One region of the Arthrobacter sp. P1_B9 genome, then DNA from elsewhere that is predicted to be linked to it. Evidence: riboswitches for the same ligand, from Rfam matches in the RefSeq annotation. Region 1 holds a riboswitch; the other holds the start of a gene.
What was found. A riboswitch is a leader RNA that binds a small molecule or an ion and turns the genes downstream of it on or off. The one in region 1 is predicted to bind glycine.
Positions count from the first base shown of each region.

Region 1 (4,417 bases):
GAAGCGGAGATGGCAACTCCCTTTCCCGGTTCGACCTTGTTCGCGTCCCCCGGCATGAACGGCGCCAGGTGGGCCTTTGCAGCAACCGGGCCAACGCCCGGTCCGCCGCCGCCGTGAGGGATGCAGAAGGTCTTGTGCAGGTTCAGGTGCGAAACGTCGCCGCCAAACTTGCCCGGCTGGGCCAGCCCGACGAGGGCGTTGAGGTTGGCGCCGTCGACGTAGACCTGGCCGCCGGCGGCGTGGATCGCGTCGCAGACCTCGCGGACGTCGGCGTCGTACACCCCGTGGGTGGACGGGTAGGTGATCATGATGCAGGACAGCGCGTCCTTGTTCGCCTCGATCTTCGCCTGAAGATCGGCGTGGTCGATCGTTCCGTCGGAGGCTGTGGCCACCACAACCACCTTCATGCCGGCGAGCACGGCCGAGGCCGCATTGGTGCCGTGGGCCGAGGCGGGGATCAGGCAGATGTTGCGCCGGGCGTCCCCGCGGGAGTGGTGGTAGCCGCGGATGGCCAGCAGGCCGGCGAGCTCGCCCTGGGATCCGGCGTTGGGCTGGATGGAGACCTGGTCGTAGCCCGTGATTTCGGCGAGGTCAGCTTCGAGGCCGCTGATGAGTTCCCGCCAGCCCTCGGTCTGGGAGTCCGGGGCGAACGGGTGGATGGAGGCGAATTCCGGCCAGGAGATCGCTTCCATCTCGGCCGTGGCGTTCAGCTTCATGGTGCAGGAGCCCAGCGGGATCATGGTGCGGTCCAGGGCGAGGTCGCGGTCCGAGAGCTTGCGGATGTAGCGCAGCAGCTGGGTTTCGGAGCGGTGCGTGTTGAACACCGGGTGCTGCAGGAAGTCGGAGGTGCGCAGCACCGTCTCGGGCAGTTCGAAGCCCTTGGCCTCCACCACCGGGCCGGCGCCAAAGGCGACGACCACCGCGGAGAGGACCTCCGGCGTCGTGGTTTCATCGACGGACACGCCAACTGTGTCCGCGTCGATGAGCCGCAGGTTGATGCCCCGGGCCTCGGCGGCGGCGATGACCTTGGCGGCCTTGCCGGGCACGCGGACCGCGAGGGTGTCGAAGAAGGAGTCGCTCACCAGTTCCCGGCCGACGATCTTCAGCGTGGCGGCAAGGGCGCGGGTGTTGTTGTGGACGGTCTGGGCGATCGCCTTCAGCCCGTCGGGGCCGTGGTAAACGGCGTAAAACGAGGACACGATGGCCAGCAGCGCCTGGGCGGTGCAGATGTTGGAGGTGGCCTTCTCACGGCGGATGTGCTGCTCGCGGGTCTGCAGGGCCAGGCGGTAGGCCGGGACACCGGCGTTGTCCTTGGAGACGCCGACGATGCGGCCGGGGAGCGTGCGTTCCATGCCCTCGCGCACCGCCATGTACGCGGCGTGCGGGCCGCCGAAGAACAGCGGCACGCCCAGGCGCTGGGTGGAGCCGACGGCGATATCCGCGCCCTGCTCGCCCGGAGGGGTGATCAGGGTCAGGGCAAGCAGATCCGCCGCCACGGTGACCAGTGCGCCGCGTTCTTTGGCCTCGGCGATCACGCCGGACTGATCCCACACCCGGCCGGAGACGCCCGGCTGCTGGAGGACGAGACCGTTGATGTCGCCGTCGGGCAGACCGGCGGAGAGGTCAGCGACCTGCACCTCGAAGCCCAGCGCTTCGGCGCGGCCCTTGACGATGGCAATGGTCTGCGGGAGGCAGTCGGCGTCGAGGACGGTCTTGGCCCCGGCAGCAGACTTGTTTTTGTTGGCGCGGCGCATGAGAAGCACAGCCTCGGCAACCGCGGTGGCCTCGTCCAGGAGGGACGCATTGGCGACCGGGAGCGCGGTGAGGTCCTGGACCATGGTCTGGAAGTTCAGCAGCGCCTCGAGGCGTCCCTGGGAGATTTCCGGCTGGTACGGGGTGTAGGCGGTGTACCAGGCGGGGGCTTCGAGGATGTTGCGGCGGATCACCGGCGGGGTGACGGTGTCGTAGTAGCCCTGGCCGATCATCTGCACGGCCGTCTTGTTCTTGGAGGCGAGCTTGCGCAGTTCGGCCAGCACCTGGACTTCGCTGAGGGGGCTGTCCAGGGTGAGGGGCTTTTCCTGGCGGATGGAATCGGGGACCGCGTTGTCAACGAGGCCATCAACGCTGTCGTAGCCGACGGCCTTGAGCATGGTGTCGATGTCGGCCTGGCGGCGGGCGCCGATGTGGCGGTCTGCGAAGGTGGACGGGGACGATTGAACCGTCATGAGAGGAACTCCATAATTCAGGTGGCATCAAGACGCCACGATGATTCGGGTTCCTCCCCGCTCTGTATTGGACCTGAGAGTTTCCGTTTTGCCCTGCTGATAGCAGCGCGCCACTTGCACCGTCGGTGAGCCCGGTTGCCCGGACTGCTTTCCAGAGTTGCCTTGCCGCGGCGGTACGTGGGCCTGAGAGATTCCTGGGGAGGATTTGCTCCTACGGCGCCTGCTGAACGTACCGGCAGGACTCTCCCGCCGCAGATCATAAGCTGTGCCACTGGTCGGTGACACAGCTCACAATTTATCCGGTTCCCGGGCAGGATGCAAAATTTATTTCAATTGAGTCGCTGTTCCCGCGGACGACGGCGGGACCTCCTGCCGCCGTCCGTTTGCGTTCGGCTCGCTCCCCTACAGCGCGGACCAGCCGCCGTCGGATGCGAGGATGGCGCCGTTGATGTTGGTGCCGTCGTCGCTGAGCAGGAAGGTGATGGACGCGGCGAGCTGCGCGGCGGTGGCGGGGGTGGGGACGGTGGCCTGCATCAGCGGGCCGAGGCGTTCGGCCGCGAGCTGGGATCCCCAGTGGGCCCCTCAAACGCAACTTTTCATCAAATTGGCACAGGCCTGCGCTACGGTGGGCAGCACTATCAATTCGTAGGGGGACAAATGGAGTTTGCAGAAAAACTTTCGGCTTTGGCAGCAAAGGTGCGCCAGCAGCGAGGTGTAATCCAGACAGAAGAGGCAACAAAGAATGCTTTTGTCATGCCTTTCATTTCCACAATCCTTGGCTATGACGTCTTCAATCCCCTGGAAGTGGTCCCGGAGTTCATCGCGGATGTGGGTCTCAAAAAGGGCGAGAAGATCGACTACGCGATCGTCAAGGACGGCGAAGTACAGATCCTGATCGAGTGCAAGAAGTCCTCGGAACCCGTGAAGATCGAGCACGCCTCTCAGCTTTTCCGGTACTTTGCCGTCACCAACGCCAGAATCGCCATCCTCACCAACGGCGAGGTGTACCAATTCTTCACGGACCTCGATGCCCCGAACCGCATGGATGCCAAGCCATTCCTGGTGCTCGACTTGAACGACATCGACGAATCCCTGATTCCGGAGCTGCAAAAACTGTCCAGGGACGTCTTTGATCTCGACTCGATCATCAGCGCGGCCGGCGAACTGAAATACATCGGCGAACTCAAGCGGACCCTGGCGGCACAATTCAAGGAGCCCGAGGACGAGTGGATCAAGTTCCTCACCGGTCGGGTGTATACGGGCCCCTACACCCAGAAGGTGCGTGAACAATTCACCGCTTTGGTGACCAAAGCGTCCAAACAGTTCCTGAACGATCAGGTGAACGAGCGGCTGAAGAAGGCCCTCGGCGCCCCGGCCTTTCCCCAAACTGACGACGCTGCCGCTTCCATCGTCACCAGCGCACCCGTGGCCGAAGCGGATCTGGCCGAGGCTGACGGCCTGGAAACAACGCTGGAGGAAATCGAGGGGTACCAGATCGTGCGGGCCATCGTTTGCAGCGAAGTCAAGCCCGCTCGCGTAGCGCAGAGGGATGCCAAATCGTATTTCGCGGTGCTGCTGGACGACAACAACCGCAAGCCGATCGCGCGACTGCACTTCAACCGCACCCAGAAGTACATCGGCATTTTCGACGACAACCGGGAGGAGACGCGGGTGCCGATTAGCTCGCTGGAAGAGATCTACGAGCACACCGAAGCACTCCGCGCGAGCGTAAAAAGCTACCTGTAAGCGCCGAAACTGGCGGCCCAGTCCAGCCATCTGATTTCACAGTCGGTACAGGCGGACGACGGCGGGACCTCCCACCGTCGTCCGCTGTCCTTAATAGCGCCCCCCTGCTGTGTTGCCGGACCCCGCAGTCACGCGTGGCCGGCTGCGGCCATCCCCGAACACCTGAGCCGGTCAGCCGCAGCGCGAGCGGGCGAGGGCCTATTCGGTTTCGGCCGGGGTCCGCGAGGAGGTTGTCGGGTATCTGTGCGCCGCCTTGATTGACGCGACGTTCGAAGGCGTGGATCCAGTGGGCGCGGGGACGGACCCAGATGCGGTGTCGTCTTTGGTGGCGGCTATTGGGGTGCTGCGGGTGCCTGCGGCTCAGACCTATGGATCACACGCCCGTCGAGGACAGCGGCCCCAAGGCACCCTGCGACGGCCGATATTGGACCTTACGTCAAGTAAAT
Region 1 covers NZ_JBFUAA010000009.1:165,947-170,363, forward strand. Annotated here, with positions in the region: gene gcvP (aminomethyl-transferring glycine dehydrogenase) at 1-2,225, opposite strand, end outside; glycine riboswitch at 2,278-2,385, opposite strand; glycine riboswitch at 2,387-2,484, opposite strand; partial or broken gene AC1D1A_RS14185 (short-chain dehydrogenase) at 2,628-2,804, opposite strand; gene AC1D1A_RS14190 (type I restriction endonuclease) at 2,883-3,971, shown strand.

Region 2 (4,417 bases), on a different contig from region 1:
GAAGTACTTGTCCTGCTTGAGCGTGTGGACCGGGAAGACGGCCTGCTCACGCGGGTACTCGCGGGTCCAGTCGGTGCTGATCACGGCAGCGGCGGTGTGCGGGGCGTTGCGCAGCGGGCTGTGCCCCACGGTGAAATCGCCGTTGGCCACCTGGTCGATCTCGGCGCGGATGGCGACCATGGCCGTGATGAAGCGGTCGATCTCGCCCAGGTCCTCGGATTCGGTGGGCTCCACCATCAGGGTGCCGGCCACCGGGAACGCCAGGGTGGGGGCGTGGAAGCCGTAGTCGATCAGGCGCTTGGCCACGTCCTCGGCGGTCACGCCGGTCTTGGCCGTGAGTTCGCGCAGGTCCAGGATGCACTCGTGGGCCACCAGGCCGCCTTCGCCGGTGTAGAGCACCGGGAAGGAGTCGTTGAGGCGGGCCGCGATGTAGTTCGCCGCGAGCAGCGCGGACTTGGTCGCCTCGGTGAGGCCGCGGCCGCCCATCAGCTTCACGTAGGCCCAGGAGATCGGCAGCACGCCGGCCGAGCCGTAGCGGGAGGCGGAGATCGGGGTTCCGTCGGCGCCGTTGGCGGGATCAGCAGCGTTGCCCGGCATGAACGGGGCCAGGTGCGCCTTGGCCGCGACCGGGCCGACGCCCGGTCCGCCGCCGCCGTGCGGGATGCAGAAAGTCTTGTGCAGGTTCAGGTGCGAGACGTCGCCGCCGAACATGCCGGGCTGGGCCAGCCCGACCAGGGCGTTGAGGTTGGCGCCGTCGATGTAGACCTGGCCGCCGGCGGCGTGGACCGCGTCGCATACCTCGCGGACATCGGCGTCGTACACCCCGTGCGTGGACGGGTAGGTGATCATGATGCAGGACAGCGCGTCCTTGTGCAGCTCGATCTTGGCGGTCAGGTCCGCGTGGTCGATCGTGCCGTCCGAAGCCGTGGCCACGACCACGACCTTCATGCCGGCCAACACGGCCGAGGCCGCGTTCGTGCCGTGCGCGGAGGCCGGGATCAGGCAGATATTGCGCTGGGCATCGCCGCGGGAGAGGTGGTAGCCGCGGATCGCCAGCAGCCCGGCGAGCTCGCCCTGGGAACCGGCGTTGGGCTGGATCGAGACCTGGTCGTAGCCGGTGATCTCGGTCAGCTGGCCTTCGAGGTCCTCGATCAGTTCACGCCAGCCGGCGGTCTGGGATTCCGGGGCGAACGGGTGGATGGAGGCGAATTCCGGCCAGGAGATGGCCTCCATCTCGGCGGTGGCGTTCAGCTTCATGGTGCAGGAGCCCAGCGGGATCATGGTCCGGTCCAGGGCAAGGTCGCGGTCCGAGAGGCGACGGATGTAGCGCAGCAACTGGGTCTCGGAACGGTGCGTGTTGAACACCGGGTGCTGCAGGTAGTCGGAGGTGCGCTCGACGGCGGGGTCCAGGCCGAACGCAGTGTCCGTGCCTGCAGCCGCGGCAGTCACGGACGCGCCGAACGCGGCTATGACGTCGGCGACGACGGCAACCGTCGTGGCCTCGTCGGCGGAGATGCCGACGGTGTCGGCGTCGATGGCGCGCAGGTTGACGCCCTTGGCGTCGGCTGCCGCGATGATCTCAGCTGCCCGGCCCGGCACGGAGACGGTGATGGTGTCGAAGAAGGAGGTGTGCAGCACATCCAGGCCGGCGGCCTTCAGGGAGGCGGCGATGGTCTTCGCGTGGACGTGGACCGACTGGGCGATTGCCTTCAGCCCGTCCGGGCCGTGGTAGACGGCGTAGAAGGAAGCCACGATGGCCAGCAGGGCCTGGGCGGTGCAGATGTTGGAGGTGGCTTTCTCGCGGCGGATATGCTGCTCGCGGGTCTGCAGGGCCAGGCGGTAGGCGGGAACGCCGGCGTTGTCCTTGGAGACACCCACGAGGCGGCCGGGCATGGAGCGCTCGAGCCCCTTCTGGACGGCCATGTAGGCAGCGTGCGGTCCGCCGAAGAACAGCGGCACGCCGAAGCGCTGGGCGGATCCGACGGCGATGTCAGCGCCCTGCTCGCCCGGGGACGTGATCAGGGTCAGGGAGAGGAGATCTGCCGCGACGGTGACGAGGGCGCCGCGTTCCTTGGCGTCGGCGATCACGGCGGTGTGGTCGAACACGCGGCCGGAGACGCCCGGCTGCTGCAGGACGACGCCGTTGATGACGCCGTCGGGCAGGCCCTTGGAGAGGTCGGCGACCTCGACCTCGAAGCCGAGGGCCTCGGCGCGGCCCTTGACGATCGCGATGGTCTGGGGCAGGCAGTCGGCGTCGAGGACGGTCTTGCCGTCGTGCGCCGTCTTGTTCTTATTCGCGCGGCGCATCATCAGCACGGCCTCGGCCACGGCGGTGGCTTCATCCAGCAGGGAGGCGTTGGCGATCGGCAGGCCGACCAGGTCCTGGACCATGGTCTGGAAGTTCAGCAGCGCCTCCAGCCGGCCCTGGGAGATCTCCGGCTGGTAGGGCGTGTACGCGGTGTACCAGGCCGGGGCTTCGAGGATGTTGCGGCGGATCACCGGCGGGGTGAGCGTGTCGTAGTAGCCCTGCCCGATCATCTGCACGGCGGTCTTGTTCTTCGACGCCAGCTTGCGCAGCTCGGCGAGGACTTCGACCTCGCTCAGGGCCGCGGCGAGCGCGAGGTCGGCGTCCTGGCGGATGTCCTTCGGAACGGCGGTGTCCACCAGGGCGTCGACGGTGTCGTAGCCGACAGCCTTCAGCATGGCGTCGACGTCGGCCTGGCGGCGCGCGCCGATATGCCGGTCAACGAAGGACGTGGAGGCTGGGGTAACAGTCACAAGGAACTCCATAACTCAGGCGGCGCAGGGTACGCCACATTGATTCGGGTTCCTCCCCGCTCTGTATTGGACCTGAGAGTTTCCGCGCAGCCCGCGTTTCAGGGCTCCGCTTGCACCGTCGGTGAGCACAGCATGTCCGGGACACGCCTGCTACTTTCCAGAGATGCCTTGCCGCGGCGGTACATGGGCCTGAGAGATTCCTGGGGAGGGTTTGCTCCTACGGCGCCTGCTTGTACCTACTTGCAGGACTCTCCCGCCGCAGATCAAAGGCGTATTTAATTGGGTGTTCAATCGGGGGTGACAACAGTCACAGCTCTCATTGTCCTATGCCGGGCGCGCGTCCGCAAACTCCCTCCCGGCGGCGGACCCAGGTTACGGGCCACGAGCCACCCGGCGGCGAATCCGGCGGCGCGAATTCGCCGGAAACGCCCGGAGTCGCCGTAACTTTCCGGCGTACTCGAACGCTTCCGGCGAATTCGGCGGGGAGTAAGGGGGGTCGGCGGGGAGTAGGGGGTCGGCGGGGAGTAGGGGTGGGTGTGGGTGTGGGCTTCAGCCGCGCAGGCGCTCGACGGCGGCCAGGAGGCTCTGGACGTCCGCCTCGACTTCCGGCGGCGGCCCGCCGGGACCCCGCGCCAGCATGGCGTTGAAGTACAGCCCGTCCCCCATGCACAAGACGGCCTTCGCCATGGCGGGCCCGACGTCGGCCGCCAGCAGTTCCAGCCAGCTCGCCTGGCCGGCGGCGAAGCGGCGGAGGGTTTCCCCGTGCGCCACCTCGGCGAGCCGCGTGGCCGCCACGAAGACCCGGTCCATGGGCGTGTCCGCCCACACCGAGGACTTGATGAAGTACGCCGCCGCCCCTTCCGGGGCTGCCGCCATGGCCGCAACATCGGCAGCCAGGAGCCGGTCCAGCCGTTCCAGCAGGACCGCGATCATGGCCTCTTTGGTCGGAAAATGGTAGAGCAGGCCGCCCTTGGAGACGCCGGCCCGGCGCGCGACGGCGTCCAGCGTCGCGGCGCGTTCACCGACTTCGATGAGCAGGGATTCGAAGGCATCGAGGACGGCCTCGCGGGCGACGGGTTTCCTGGGCATGCCTCCCATCATGCCTGTCCGCGCGCGCATTTCTTAACTGTACCGTCCAGACGGTACAGTTATCCTTATGAGCATTTCATCGATCACCGTAGCCACCAGCACTCCTGCGGCCACCGGACCCCGGGCACCGTGGCGTGACTGGGTGGCGCTGGCCCTGCTGATGTTCCCCGTCCTGCTCGTGGCCGTGGACAACACCGCGCTCACGTTCGCCCTGCCGGCCATCGCCAGCAGCCTGACCGCCTCCGGCGTCGAACTGCTCTGGATCGTCGATGCCTATCCCCTGGTCCTGGCCGGACTCCTGGTCGCGATGGGTTCCCTGGGCGACAGGATCGGCCGGCGCCGGCTGCTGTTCGTGGGCAGCGCGGGCTTTGCCGCGGTGTCGGCCGTGACGGCGTTCGCGCCGAGTGCGGAATGGCTGATCGCCGGCCGCGCCGGGCTTGGCCTTTTCGGCGCCATGCTGATGCCGTCCACGCTGTCGCTGATCCGGAACATCTTTCCGCAGCCCAACCGGCGCAGGCTGGCGGTGGCGATCTGGGCCGCCGGCTTCTCC
Region 2 covers NZ_JBFUAA010000017.1:2,687-7,103, forward strand. Annotated here, with positions in the region: gene gcvP (aminomethyl-transferring glycine dehydrogenase) at 1-2,790, opposite strand, end outside; glycine riboswitch at 2,830-2,944, opposite strand; glycine riboswitch at 2,946-3,044, opposite strand; gene AC1D1A_RS18645 (TetR/AcrR family transcriptional regulator) at 3,328-3,867, opposite strand; gene AC1D1A_RS18650 (MFS transporter) at 3,935-4,417, shown strand, end outside.
Region 2: another riboswitch for glycine. It lies ahead of gcvP (aminomethyl-transferring glycine dehydrogenase); the one in region 1 lies ahead of gcvP (aminomethyl-transferring glycine dehydrogenase).